Regions from separate parts of the Vibrio sp. 1F263 genome, predicted to be linked through region 1. Evidence: riboswitches for the same ligand, from Rfam matches in the RefSeq annotation. Region 1 holds a riboswitch; the other holds the start of a gene.
The links. Region 1 has a riboswitch for lysine ahead of lysC (lysine-sensitive aspartokinase 3). Riboswitches for the same ligand answer to the same signal wherever they lie in the genome.
Positions count from the first base shown of each region.

Region 2: it holds a riboswitch for lysine, as region 1 does, so the genes downstream of both, ACED25_RS08120 (Na+/H+ antiporter NhaC family protein) here and lysC (lysine-sensitive aspartokinase 3) in region 1, are expected to answer to the same signal.

Region 1 covers NZ_JBGONI010000031.1:55,040-62,700, reverse strand. The annotation lists gene metH (methionine synthase) at 1-2,401, shown strand, start outside; gene lysC (lysine-sensitive aspartokinase 3) at 2,517-3,884, opposite strand; lysine riboswitch at 3,994-4,171, opposite strand; gene ACED25_RS17530 (alanine--glyoxylate aminotransferase family protein) at 4,348-5,487, shown strand; gene ACED25_RS17525 (PglL family O-oligosaccharyltransferase) at 5,592-7,355, opposite strand; gene uvrA (excinuclease ABC subunit UvrA) at 7,452-7,661, opposite strand, start outside.
Region 2 covers NZ_JBGONI010000008.1:154,925-162,585, forward strand. The annotation lists gene mnmA (tRNA 2-thiouridine(34) synthase MnmA) at 1-596, opposite strand, end outside; gene ACED25_RS08105 (hypothetical protein) at 800-1,069, shown strand; gene ACED25_RS08110 (inosine/guanosine kinase) at 1,172-2,476, shown strand; gene ACED25_RS08115 (H-NS family nucleoid-associated regulatory protein) at 2,650-3,060, opposite strand; lysine riboswitch at 3,439-3,616, shown strand; gene ACED25_RS08120 (Na+/H+ antiporter NhaC family protein) at 3,729-5,321, shown strand; His leader region at 5,511-5,646, shown strand; gene hisG (ATP phosphoribosyltransferase) at 5,700-6,596, shown strand; gene hisD (histidinol dehydrogenase) at 6,596-7,661, shown strand, end outside.

The sequences.
Region 1 (7,661 bases):
GATCTCGAAAGTGCCAGTCATGGTCGACTCTTCAAAATGGGAAGTTATTGAAGCGGGTCTGAAATGTATTCAGGGTAAAGGCATCGTTAACTCGATCTCATTGAAGGAAGGGAAAGAGAAGTTTGTCGAACAAGCGAAACTGGTTCGCCGATATGGTGCTGCCGTTATCGTGATGGCGTTCGATGAAGTTGGCCAAGCTGATACTCGAGAGCGTAAGGTTGAGATTTGCACTAATGCCTACAATATTCTGGTTGATGAAGTGGGCTTCCCACCTGAAGATATTATTTTTGACCCGAACATTTTTGCTGTGGCGACAGGTATTGATGAGCATAACAACTATGCGGTCGATTTCATTGAAGCTGTAGGGGACATCAAACGAGACTTACCTCATGCGATGATTTCTGGTGGTGTATCGAATGTTTCGTTCTCATTCCGAGGTAATAACTACGTTCGTGAGGCTATCCACGCAGTATTCCTATACCACTGCTTTAAAAACGGTATGGATATGGGCATCGTAAATGCTGGGCAATTAGAGATTTACGATAATGTCCCTGAGGATTTACGTGAAGCCGTTGAAGATGTGGTTCTAAACCGCCGAGATGATTCCACTGAGCGCTTGCTAGATATCGCAACTGAATATCTAGAGCGTGCAGTTGGAAAAGTTGAAGATAAATCTGCTTTAGAGTGGCGTACCTGGCCAGTAGAAAAACGCTTAGAGCATTCCTTAGTTAAAGGTATTACCGACTTTATTGTTGAAGATACCGAAGAAGCTCGTGTTAATGCCTCTCGCCCTATCGAGGTGATAGAAGGCCCATTAATGGATGGTATGAATGTGGTTGGTGACCTCTTTGGTGAAGGTAAGATGTTCCTTCCTCAAGTGGTGAAATCTGCACGTGTTATGAAGCAAGCGGTAGCCCATCTAGAGCCATTTATCAATGCAACCAAAGACGTAGGTGCAACTAACGGAAAAATCTTACTTGCGACCGTAAAAGGCGATGTTCACGATATTGGAAAAAATATTGTGGGCGTTGTCTTGCAGTGTAATAACTACGAAATTATCGATTTAGGCGTGATGGTTTCATGTGAAAAAATCCTTAAGGTCGCTAAGGAAGAAAACGTCGATATCATTGGCCTTTCGGGTTTGATCACTCCTTCCCTGGATGAGATGGTGCATGTTGCGAAAGAAATGGAAAGACAAGGCTTTAAACTGCCTCTTCTCATCGGTGGAGCAACCACATCTAAAGCGCATACAGCCGTTAAGATTGAACAGAACTACTCTGAGCCTGTGGTCTACGTAAACAATGCTTCACGTGCGGTAGGTGTTTGCACCTCGCTACTCTCTGATGAACTGAAACCCGCTTTCGTTGAGAAACTGGATATTGATTACGATCGCGTTCGCGATCAGCATAATCGTAAGAAGCCTCGTACTAAACCTGTCACTCTTGAAAGAGCGCGTGCTAATAAAGTCGCTATCGATTGGGATGCTTATACGCCACCGGCACCCGCTAAGCCGGGAGTTCACATCTTTAATGATTTTGATGTGGCAACTTTGCGCCAGTACATAGACTGGACTCCATTCTTTATGACATGGTCATTGGTCGGTAAATACCCTGCAATTCTTAATCATGAAGAAGTGGGCGAGGAAGCGAAACGCTTATTCAAAGATGCCAACGATTTATTGGATCGAGTACAGAAAGAGAAGTTACTTGAAGCTCGTGGGATGTGTGCGATGTTCCCTGCCAACAGCGTTGGCGATGATATCGAAGTGTATACCGATGAATCTCGTACTGAAGTGTTAAAGGTTTTACACAACCTTCGTCAGCAAACCGAGAAGCCAAAAGGTTTTAACTACTGTTTGTCTGATTACATTGCGCCGAAAGATAGCGGTAAAGCGGACTGGATTGGTGGCTTTGCAGTGACTGGTGGTATCGGCGAGCGTGAGCTTGCTGATGAATACAAAGCCAACGGTGATGACTACAACGCGATTATGATTCAGGCGGTTGCTGACCGATTGGCTGAAGCGTTCGCTGAATACCTGCATAAAGAAGTGAGAAAGGACATTTGGGGCTACTCGCCGGATGAGGATCTGTCTAATGACGATTTGATTCGTGAGAAGTACCAAGGTATTCGTCCAGCTCCAGGTTACCCTGCTTGCCCAGAACATACAGAAAAAGGAACGTTGTGGGAGTTGATGGATGTTGAAAAAGCGATCGACATGTCACTAACCACGAGCTACGCGATGTGGCCTGGTGCTTCAGTGTCTGGTATGTATTTTTCACATCCTGATGCCCGATACTTTGCGATTGCACAGATTCAACAGGATCAAGTGGATAGCTATGCCGACCGTAAAGGTTGGGATATGTTGGAAGCTGAGAAGTGGTTAGGCCCAAACATTAACTAGTTTGAATCTATAACGAGCTTTGATTCGTAACGTAAAAAAGAGAAAGGGTTGCTTAATAGCAACCCTTTTTGTATCTGTAATTTAGTTATTTATCTGTCGATGATAAACGGACTATCTACTCAAATAACTCTTGATGAAGTTTTTGAATCGCCAACTTAGACACAGATTCATCTAGCAAGAAGCATAGGTTGTGTGGGCTTGCTCCGTAACAAATCATACGTAGGTTGAAATCTTCTAGAGTGCCGAATACCTGCTTTGCATAGCCTTTGCTTTCGCTCATGTTGTTACCAATAAGAGCAACGAGGCATAGGTCGTGCTCAATATCTACGGAACACAACTCTTCAAGCTCAAGGCGAGCGGCTTCAGGTAACTCAGGAGCACCACCAGAGGTATCGGTTTGATCGAGAGTAAGTGAGACACTGATCTCTGAGGTAGTGATAAGATCGACTGAGATCTTATGTTTAGCCAGGATCTCGAATACCTTAGCCAAAAAACCATAGGCATGGAACATGTTAGCGCTGCGTAGCGTAACCATGGTTTGGTTGCAGCGTAGGGCAAGCGCTCTGAACAGAGGAGAGCTTTCAACTTGTTGACGAATCCATGTTCCACCAAGCTCTGGTGATTTTGATGAGCCGACAAAAACAGGGATTTGATGGCGTAGTGCAGGAACCAGAGTTGAAGGGTGTAATATTTTCGCGCCAAAGTTTGCCATCTCAGATGCCTCACTGAAGCTGATCTCTGGGATAGGAGATGCTTTCGATGCGATGCGTGGATCTGTGGTGTAGATGCCTGGAACATCAGTCCAAATTTCTAAGCCAATCGCTTGTACTGACTCCGCAATCAGTGCAGCTGAATAATCACTGCCGCCACGACCTAATGTTGTGGTGTTACCTTCGCTATCGGCACCGATAAAACCTTGGGTAACGATAACTTGTTGTTGGCAAAGTGGAATCAGTTTCTGCTGTGCAAGGGCTGCAATATCTTCCAGTTGTGGTTCTGCTTTACCGAAATCATCATTGGTGCGCATCACTTCTCTGATATCAAAACGAGCCGCTGGTGTACCACGTTCGCGAATGATTTGAGCGAGGATATGTGTCGACATTAGTTCGCCACATGCCACTAGGTGATCGGTGAGTTTGGTACTGGCTTGGAATGATGCGGCTTCTGCAGCGCTCGCAATATCATCCAGAATACAGTGCACATCTTTTTCAATGCTAATTGGGTCAGCTAGCTGAGCAAGAATCGTATTATGAATGTCGGTTAACTGTGTCACTAGTTCTTGGCGACGAGTTTTATCTTGAACACCATTCGCGAGTTCAACAAGCAGGTTAGTCACGCCAGAGCATGCGCTACTCACGACCAGTTTCGTATTTGAGTTGTTTTCAATAATGGCAGCACAACGGCTCATTGCTTCAAAGTTGGCAACACTTGTTCCACCAAACTTAGCGACATTAAAAGAACCAGCTACATTAGATGCACTCACGATATATCTCCCACGATTTCCTAAAATAAAATTACTGTTGGGTAATCCAACGTCCGATGTTTTTCGAAGAGAGTTTTAGAGCAAAAAAGAGAGGAATTATTAGAATAGTAACCTCAGAAGCTCTTCACCATATAGAAATGGCGACAGTTAACGGGATTCAGCCCGCTCAACCGATAATAAAGGTCCTGCATCCTTTTATTATCTCGGCACTGCTCCCCATGAATGTTTTGTATTGGAAATGCGGTTCCACAAAACACCTGCCTGGGCAGTGCTCCTCTTCTGCTAGATAGCCATTTCATTGAACGTGTTTGCGCAAATAATGTCAATCCGTAACGTGAGATAATTGAAAAATAATTTTAACAATTATGTGACACTGGTTTGACCTCAATACTTATGGCTAATTGCTGAGGTAATCAATTTGCTTTAGGGTGGATTGTTCACAACATTAACGTAAGGGATGTACATGTTTAATTTAACACTCACTGCTGCTATCGATAGCTTTTATCCGCCACACCGAACGTTAATGGGGCCGGGGCCTTCAGACATTTCTCCTCAAGTTTTACAGGCCTTAAGCCGTCCAACCATTGGTCACCTTGACCCGCTATTTATTGCGATGATGGATGAGCTTAAACAACTTCTCAAATACGCTTTTCAGACGGAAAACGAATTTACGATTGCCGTTTCTGCTCCAGGCAGTGCGGGCATGGAAACCTGTTTTGTTAACTTGATTGAGCCTGGTGAAAAGGTCATTGTTTGTCGCAATGGTGTTTTCGGTGAACGTATGCGAGAGAATGTTGTGCGTTGTGGTGGTGAAGCGATCCTTGTCGATGATGAGTGGGGCAAACCCGTTTCCGTTAAAAAGGTAGAAAAAGCATTGGCAGAAAACCCTGATGCTGTTGCTGTCGCATTTGTGCATGCCGAGACGTCTACTGGCGCGTTATCGGATGCTCAAGCTATTTCCGCAGTCGCTCGCCAGTTTGATGCATTGTCGATTGTGGATGCGGTGACATCATTAGGTGGTGTGCCATTGTTGGTTGATGAATGGCTACTCGATGCGGTTTATTCAGGCAGTCAGAAGTGTCTGTCTTGTGTACCTGGTTTATCTCCCGTGACGTTCTCTCAACGTGCTGTCGATAAAATGAAAGCACGTCAAGCTCCCGTACAAAGCTGGTTCTTGGATCAGAGCTTGGTATTAGGTTATTGGAGTGGAGAAGGTAAGCGTAGCTATCACCACACTGCGCCTGTGAACAGCCTATATGCTCTGCATGAGTCGTTGGTTTTATTGAAAAATGAAGGCCTGGATAATGCGTGGTCACGTCACCATGCGATGCACCAAGAGCTTAAAGAAGGCGTAGAAGCACTAGGATTAAAGTTTGTGGTTGATGAAGAGAGTCGCCTACCTCAATTGAATGCGCTTTACTTCCCTGAAGGGATTGATGAAGCCAAAATAAGAACGCAGCTGTTAGAAGAGTATAATCTTGAAATCGGTGCTGGGCTGGGCTCTCTGGCTGGGAAGGCTTGGCGTATTGGTTTAATGGGTTATGGCGCTCGAAAAGAGAATGTCGCTTTGTGCTTAAAAGCGTTACAAGACGTTTTAAAATAACGCTAATAAATTGAAGTTTAAAAGAAAAGCGCACGAGAGAATGTGCGCTTTTTTGTGTCTAGGCTAAACGTCATTACAGCAAAATGACTCTAGATTCCTTGGCATCATTTAGCAGCAGAGATATTGTTTTCTGCTTCCGATATCTTCTTATACTGAACCTTGGAAAAGTCTCGATTTGGGAACAAGAAGCTCGCTTCACTACGAATTTGTTCTGCCTTGCTGTGATCACCTAATCCTTGATACGCGAGAATCAGGTTACTGTAGAAAGTAGGCCTTGGCTTACTCTTTATGATCTCTAACGACCAATCTATATAAGGTTGGATCAGGCTAGGATCGGCTTTGTAGAGGCCGATATTTAGATAGGTACTGTACACGTCCCAATCATAGCGATCTTTCCAGACTACGGGGTTTGTTACCTGCTTAAGAATGTCCGGGTTTTTCGGCTTAGACATTTCAAATTTAGTGAGTACATAATTGGTGTGTAAGGCACTCAGCATGTAAAAACTCACCAAGATAGGAACGACTAAGCTCGACACTCTGAATAGGGTTTTACTGACGATACTAAACGGCTGCTGATAGTGGCGAGAAGCCCGTTGGTCGACCCAGTAAATCAAAATGATAAAGGTTATCCAGTGAATCGCCGAGTGGTAAAAAGGATACTCAAGCTGAGAATGTAAGAGTATAGGTATGAATAGCGCAAGTAGTGCTAGACGTGTTCCTTTCGCTGAGTTAGCTATGCGTGACATCACCAACACCGCAGCAATCAAGATCCCGATGATTGGTACTATTCCGCCCTCAACCCCCCAAAACAGGAACTCATTGTGTGGGTGATCCATTGAAGGAAGGCCGGGATGATAATTTGGGTTGAGTTGATGCTGGCGAGCTGTGTATAGCGTGTACTCGGATTCGAATTTCCCGTAGCCATACCCTGTAAATGGCTTTTCGATCATCATATCGAGCGCTTGCGGAAAGGTATAAGCTCGTGGGCTTTCTAAGTTAGCCCTTTTGCTTGCGAGGCTATCAGTTGTACTGAGGCTGATCACCGAAAAAGCGACGACGATACCGACTACCACTGATACACACCATCCGTAGAAGCGCTTCTTGGTCGAGAACTTGTAAAGGTAAGGCAGAATGCAGACAAACCCGATTACGGCAGCCAACCATCCTGTACGTGATGCAATGATGATCAGCAAAGGTACGGTTAAGGTTGGTGTCAGGTATAGTAAGAATGACTCGCTAATTTTGCGATTATATTTAGCAGGCTGTCTCGCTAAAAGATAAGCTGAAAGCACAAAACCGGTAGCTAAAAAGCTGGCCATAACATTCGGTTGTTGAAATATCCCATAAGGTCTATTGGCCGCAGTGTTATAACCAAATAGGTTGCCAGGTTCCAGTAAGAAATATTGCACATAGCCAAAAAGTGCTTGTAGGACGACAGCAAGAACAATGAACCACAACATGCGTTGTTTGTGTTTGTTACTGAATTTAAATTGCTGAAGCACCACGAATAAAGCGAAGCCCGCCCACAATCCCAGTAGTCGGCCTGATGCGGCTTGAGGAGAGGCGTTGCTGTAAATAATGGGCAACGTCAGTATCACGCAGCTTATTAGCAAGCCAACGGTTAACTTTGAATATTTGAGTGCTCGGTTAGTGGCAAGCTGGTAGAAGCCAATCGCCAACGTAAAGCTAAGAGCTAACCAAGTGGTTGGATTAAAGGATAAAGCGAGGCCTGAGCCTCCAGGATTGGGCATGAAAAAGTGCATGGCTAATAAGAATATAACAGCTAAAGAGGCAAGGAATGCCTTGTTAAGCGGAAGCTGAGTTCTCTGATTTTCTAGCTGGGTACCGCTAGTATGTATTGTTGCCATAAATCCCTAACCTTATAAAAACAGAGCTTGTTCCTTCTGAAAAAAGCCCTGTTACTTTAACATTTTTCTGTCTGCTCGCAGGGAGCTATTTTACACCTACTTCAAATTTAACATAGGCTTAAGGAAGCGAGCAGTGTGCGAACCTTCGACTAACGCCACATCTTCAGGTGTACCTTCTGCAACAATTTCACCGCCTCCTTGACCACCTTCAGGGCCAAGATCTAGGATCCAGTCCGCTGTTTTGACGACGTCTAGGTTATGCTCAATCACGACAACCGTATTACCGTGATCCCGTAATCTATGCAG
Region 2 (7,661 bases), on a different contig from region 1:
AGGTCTTGCTCTTCAGCAATGCGTCGCACTTCAGGCTTCTCTAATTCACCAACTGGGAATAGGCTGCGTGCCACTTGATCTGAACTTAGCGTATATAGGAAATAGCTTTGGTCTTTGTTGCCGTCTAAGCCACGCAGCATTTCTGGTTTTACGCCAGCATCGAGCTCTTCTTGTGTTGGGAAAGTACGACGAACATAGTGACCCATCGCGATGTAGTCTGCGTCTAATACTTCATCCGCAAACTCTAAGAATGCTTTGAATTTGATTTCTTTGTTACAAAGGATATCTGGGTTCGGTGTACGACCCGCTTTGTATTCTTCAAGAAAGTACTCGAATACATTATCCCAGTACTCTGCTGCAAAGTTGATAGTGTGAAGGTGGATACCTAGTTTGTCACATACCGCTTGAGCATCAGCAAGGTCTTCAGCTGCCGTGCAGTATTCTTCGTTATCGTCTTCTTCCCAGTTTTTCATGAAAAGGCCTTCTACCTGATAGCCTTGTTGCTGAAGAAGATACGCCGATACTGACGAATCTACACCGCCGGACATACCGACAATTACTTTCTTTTCGCTGTTTCCAGAGCTGATATCTGACATGTCTAAACACCGTTACTATTACTTGGTCGCAGATTCTAACAGAAAGAGAAACACCGCGACAGATCCGAGACCGGAATCACAGTTTCATTTGCACAAATATTGCGCTGAATTCGTTAGAGAATCGCATGAACGCGAGGAGACTCGCTAGGATGTCAGATCTATATGTGGCATAGTCGCTCGAAATCCAAGACCTGAGATAAAAAATGTCTGAACAAAATGAGTTTATGCAAGAAGAACAGTTGATCGAGATTATCGAAAACCAACTTGAAGATGGCCAACCTGTGAAAGTGAAAGAGACGCTGATGCGTTTAATGATGACAGGAACTCCTCGTGAAGAGGCGATTGCGGCTATGGCATGTGCACTGGCTATTGAGGTATTTGATGTAATGAAAAACGGCGCTGAGTTTAATCAAAAACGTTACGCCGAGCATTTGGGTATGCTACCTGACTTAAGCTTTATGGAAGGCGAATAAAAAAATAGCCTCGCAAACGTTTGCTATAGTTTGAAAGATTGCCGCGTTAAATATAGCGCGGTAGAATCCGCCACCTATTTCCCCTTGACTTAGACTAGCCTTATGAAATTCCCTGGACAACGTAAATCAAAGCACTATTTTCCGGTTCACGCTCGTGATCCTTTAGTAAGCCAAGCTCAAACTAGCAAAAGAATGTCACGTACTCATATTATCGGTATTGACCAAACTTTGGTGGATATTGAAGCGAAAGTGAGTTCTGAGCTAATCGAAAAATACGGCCTAAGTAAGGGACACTCACTGGTTATCGGTGATGAAGCTGCTGAATCCTTATATCAAGAATTAAAAGAACAGTGCCTGATCACCAATGAATACGCTGGTGGTACGATCGGTAACACATTACACAATTACTCAGTATTGGCGGATGACCGTTCAACACTGTTAGGTGTAATGAGCCAAGATATTAAGATTGGTAGCTACGGTTACCGCTATTTATGTAATACATCAAGCAGAATGGATCTGAACCATTTACAAGGGGTAGATGGCGCAATTGGTCGTTGCTTTGCATTAATTACAGAAGATGGTGAACGTACTTTCGCAATTAGCGAAGGACAAATGAACCAATTAAAACCAGAAAGCATTCCTGAGAAAATCTTCAAAAGTGCTTCTGCTTTGGTATTAACAGCGTATCTAGTTCGTTGTAAGCCAGGCGACCCTATGCCTGAAGCAACAATGAAAGCTATTGAATACGCGAAGAAATACGATGTACCTGTTGTTTTAACACTTGGTACTAAATTCGTTATTCAAGATGACCCAGAGTTCTGGAAAGATTTCCTGGAACAGCACGTAACCGTTGTTGCAATGAATGAAGATGAAGCTGAAGCTTTAACAGGTGAAAGCGATCCTCTTGCTGCTTCAGACAAAGCACTAGAGTGGGTAGACTTGGTTCTATGTACGGCAGGCCCTGTTGGCTTATTTATGGCGGGTTATACTGAAGACGCGGTTAAGCGTGAAACTTCATTGCCGTTGTTACCAGGCTCGATTGCAGAATTTAACCGCTATGAGTTTAGCCGTCCTGCACATAAAGAGTTATGTGACAACCCAACGAAAATCTATTCGCATATCGCGCCTTACATGGGTGGTCCAGAAAAGATCAAGAATACCAATGGAGCAGGGGATGCGGCGCTGTCGGCTTTATTACATGATATGGCAGCAAATAAATATCATAAAGAAAATGTACCGAATTCTAGCAAGCACCAACATGCATTTTTAACGTATTCATCTTTCTCACAAGTTTGTAAATATTCAAACCGTGCAAGTTATGAAGTGTTGGTTCAGCACTCTCCTCGCTTGTCTCGCGGCCTTCCTGAAAGAGAAGATAGTCTAGAAGAAGCGTACTGGGAAAGATAAGATATTTTTATCTTTTTCATTTATATTTCTAATAGTGAAATATAAAAAAGGCTCCGAAAGGAGCCTTTTTTGTTTCTGAATATATTGAAGCCGTAAATAATACTTTAGTCGACTTAAATATTAATTCTATTGCTTAGTGGGTTATTGATTATTCACTTAGCAAACTCGATGCCTTAAAGAGCAAACTCTTCTAGAGATTTACCAGCATCTAGTTGTTCTTGGATAGCTGAAGGCGTACGGCCTTGACCTGTCCAAGTTTTTTCGTCGCCATTCGCGTCTACGTATTTGTATTTCGCAGGGCGAGGAGCACGTTTAGATTTTGTTGTTTTAGATTTTGCTTCACCAGAAAGTGCAGCAATAAGATCGGCAACATCGATTCCGTCTTTTGCAATTTGTTCTGCGATAGCAGAAAGCTTAGCTTCTTGCTCTGCTTTTGCTGCGCGTTCTTCAGCTTCAGACTCTTGACGTTCTTGTACAACAATAGTCAGCTTGTCTAGCGCTTCTTCAAGTTGCTCAAGAGTTAATTCACGTGAGAACGCACGAAGGCTACGGATATTTAATAGAGTTTTTGTTAATTCAGACATGATATTTCCCATCAAGGTAAACTAAATAATCCTCCTAATAATAAACAGAGCCTAAGAATAAAACAAATAGTATTTCTTCTATTAGTTATTTAAATAAGAAAATGAGACGAGTGTTTTAAGATGAAAAGATAGACTTCTAATGAACTTATAATAACTATTAAGAATATCTTAAAAAAAACAGGTGATATCTGATATGTGTTAAGTGGAGTAATCCGTAAAAGTTGACTATTCTTCTATTGATTACTTCATTAACAAAAAGCTTATTTTTCTCGGAATGATATGTTGCATTGTTGCTCTTGATGGGTACAATTGCGGCTACCTGATGCGGTGCTTTGGTTAATCTGTTGTTAAACTCTGGTTTACACGGTTAATAATGTTACCGCACGTAGAGGTGCAATTATAAAGAGTAGTTTTCGTTGGGGTGATGCCAATGAACGGGAATGAAAGGTGTAATTGCCGAAGTAAATTGTATATCTAAGCAATTTGCTGGGGTTGTGCTCAATAGGTACAACACTGCCATAGTCTTAATTTTAAACTATGGAGCGCTACTGTAGGGTTGGGTGAAGTGTTCACTTCCCTTTCGCTTAGTTCAACATGAGCTTGATAAGCCGTATCAAGTTTATCTGCAGTAGATCTCTAGCCAAATAAAAAACTGGTTTTTGAAGATCATGAATTTAATAGATTTTGCAACATCGCCTTTATCGCTGCTTCCTCCCTTGGTTGCCTTGACTCTTGCTATTGTTACCCGTCGTGTATTAGTTTCCTTGGGTGTCGGTATCGTCATGGGTGCGATTCTACTTGCTGACTACTCAGTAGGTAACGCAGCTAGCTACGTCTTTACTAAAGTATCTGGTGTTTTCATCGAAGATGGTGGTATTAACACTTGGAACATGAGCATCGTTGCTTTCCTAATTATCCTTGGAATGACAACGGCATTATTAACACTGTCTGGCGGTACTCGCGCATTCGCTGAGTGGGCACAGTCTCGTGTTAAAAGCAAACGTGGTTCAAAACTACTTGCTGCCTTCTTAGGCGTATTCATCTTTGTTGATGATTACTTCAACAGCTTAGCGGTAGGTGCCATCTCTCGCCCTGTAACTGACCGCTTCTACGTATCTCGCGCTAAGCTAGCTTATATCCTAGATTCAACTGCTGCTCCTATGTGTGTGATCATGCCGGCTTCTAGCTGGGGTGCTTACATCATCACTATCATTGGTGGCATCTTAGTGACACACGGTGTGACAGAGTATTCTGCACTGGGTGCTTACGTTCGCCTTATCCCAATGAACTTCTACGCTGTGTTCGCACTATTAATGGTGTTTGCCGTTGCGTGGTTTGGTTTAGATGTTGGCAAAATGCGCGAGCATGAGATCGAAGCCTCTCAAGGCCGTGGTTTTGAAGGTGATAATGATCAAAAGAAAGCGCACGATCTAAACGAAGAGCTAGATATTCAAGAGAGCGAAAACGGTTCTGTTTCTGATCTCGTTATGCCAATCGTAGCGTTAATCGTCGCGACGGTTGCAGCAATGCTTTACACCGGTGGCCAAGCGCTTACTGCTGATGATCAAGCATTCAACTTGCTTGGTGCATTTGAAAATACAGATGTAGGTAAGTCTCTGGTTTACGGTGGTGTTATTGGTTTACTCGTTGCGCTAGCAACGGTATTCAAACAGAAACTGCCTATGGCTGATATCACAAGAACAATGTGGATTGGTGCAAGCTCAATGTTTGGCGCTATCCTTATCCTTGTATTTGCATGGACGATTGGTTCTGTTATTGGCGACATGAAAACAGGTTCGTACCTATCCTCTCTAGCAACAGGTAACATCGATTACCACTGGCTACCGGTTATCTTGTTCCTTCTTGCTGGCCTAATGGCGTTCTCGACAGGTACATCTTGGGGTACGTTCGGTATCATGTTACCGATTGCGGGTGACATGGCTGCTGCCTCTGACATCGCGCTAATTCTTCCTATGCTAAGTGCGGTTCTTGCGGGTTCTGTATTTGGTGATCACTGCTCTCCAATCTCGGATACAACGATTCTGTCTTCTACAGGTGCGCGTTGTAACCACATTGACCACGTATCGACTCAGCTCCCTTACGCGCTGTCTGTGGCGTTCGTATCGTGTATTGGTTTTATCACCCTAGGAATGACATCATCAACTGGCATTGCATTTGGCGCAGCGTCTCTAACGTTTGTTGCGGTATGTTTTGCATTGGCTTATTTCTCTCGTTGCAAGATAGCAACGTGTAAAAGCTAATCATCATTTGATTGAATAATGAGAAGGGAGGCGTTTGCCTCCCTTTTTTTGTGTTCGTTAATTTAATTTTAAATTTCGTGAAAAAAGTTCGAATAAATGGTTGAAAAAGGGTGTCAGCTTAGTTAGTGTGGAGACAAGACAGCAAACAACCTAAGAGCTGATAAGTATGCGTAAATTAGTAATGAACATTCATCACCATCATCACCCTATCTAGTCTTTCGGGGAGATTTACGTATACCCGGGAGCAAGAATTCTCCCGGAGGTTAAGTCAAAGAATTTAGATTTAAACCCTCGGGACGACAAAGTCTTCCGAGGGTTTTTTAGTTTTAGCACTTTTAAATAATCAATAAATTCAAATATTTGCACAGGGATACAGCAATGCAGACACAACGCCTAAGAATCGCAATTCAAAAGAAAGGTCGCTTAAGTAAAGAGTGCCAAGATCTACTTAAAAAATGTGGTGTGAAATTTAACATCATGGGTGAGCGCTTAGTTGTTCATTCACTAAATATGCCAATCGACTTGTTACTCGTTCGTGATGACGACATCCCAGGCCTTATCATGGATGGTGTGGTTGACCTTGGTTTTATCGGTGAGAATGAACTAGAAGAAGTTCGCCTAGACCGTGTCGCTCTAAAGGAGCCTTCAGAGTTTCGTACACTACGTCGTTTAGACTTCGGTGGTTGCCGCCTTTCTATCGCAATCAACAAAGATGAAGAATACAACGGCCCACAAGACCTAGCGGGTAAACGTATTGCGACAACTTACCCACAATTACTAAAAGCCTACATGGACGAGCAGGGTGTTGAATTCAGCGCTTGTATGCTAACTGGCTCAGTTGAAGTTGCCCCTCGCGCAGGTCTAGCAGACGCTATCGCAGATTTAGTTTCTACAGGTGCAACGCTAGAAGCAAACGGTCTAAAGGAAGCAGAGGCTATCTTCCAATCTAAAGCAACACTGATTCAACGTGTTGGTGATTTCGATGCAGACAAAACGGCATTGATTGAAAAACTACTGACTCGTATGCAGGGTGTTCAACAAGCGAAAGAGTCGAAGTACATCATGCTTCACGCACCAACGTCTCAGCTAGAGCAAATCAAAGCTCTACTACCTGGGGCTGAAGATCCTACGGTTCTTCCTCTATCTACAGACAAAGACAAAGTTGCCGTTCACCTCGTAAGTACAGAGAACTTGTTCTGGGAAACTATGGAACAGCTGAAAGAGTTGGGTGCAAGCTCGATTCTAGTATTACCAATCGAAAAAATGATGGGGTAGTGACGATGAGAACCGTTGTTTGGCAATCTTTAAGTGAATCACAGCAAGACTCGGTATTAGAGCGTCCAGCTATTACTGAAGGTGCAAACATCACAGCGACTGTTTCTGATGTTATTGCAAAAGTACGAAATGAAGGCGATGCCGCACTTAAGGAACTGACTGAAAAGTTCGATGGTGTGACTCCAGAATCTATCCGAGTTAGTTCGGGTGAGATCGAAGAGGCATGTGCTCGTCTAACACCAGAGATGAAGCAAGCGTTGGAGCAAGCTTACAGCAACATTGCTAAGTTTCACGAAGCTCAAAAGCCACAGCCAATTAAGGTTGAAACACAGCCTGGTGTTGTGTGTGAGCAGGTGACGCGCGCGATTAATACTGTTGGACTTTATATTCCGGGTGGCAGCGCGCCACTTCCGTCAACGGTTCTTATGTTAGGTGTACCTGCTCAAATTGCGGGTTGTCGTAAGGTTGTGCTTTGCTCACCTCCGCCAATTGCTGATGAAATCTTGTATGTCGCTAATCTTTGTAAAATCGATGAGGTTTACAATGTTGGTGGTGGTCAAGCGGTTGCTGCAATGGCGTACGGGACCGAGAGCGTGGCTAAGGTTGATAAGATCTTCGGCCCAGGTAACGCTTACGTAACGGAAGCTAAACGCCAAGTAAGTAACGACTTCCGTGGCGCTGCGATTGATATGCCTGCTGGCCCGTCTGAAGTGTTAGTGATTGCAGACGAAACTGCGGATGCTGACTTCATTGCTGCTGATCTACTGAGCCAAGCTGAACACGGGCCAGATTCACAGGTTGTATTAGTAACACCATCACCAGTTATTGCCGACCAAGTAACCGATGCGGTTCAGAAGCAATTGAAAGAGCTGTCTCGTGCGAACATCGCTCAGCAAGCATTGGCTTCAAGTCTAATCATCATTGCTGAATCGATCACTCAAGCGATTGCGATTTCGAATTTCTATGGTCCTGAGCACTTGATTGTTCAGACCAAGAGTCCACGAGAATTACTGCCGTTACTAGACAATGCTGGTTCAATCTTCTTGGGTGACTGGTCTCCAGAAT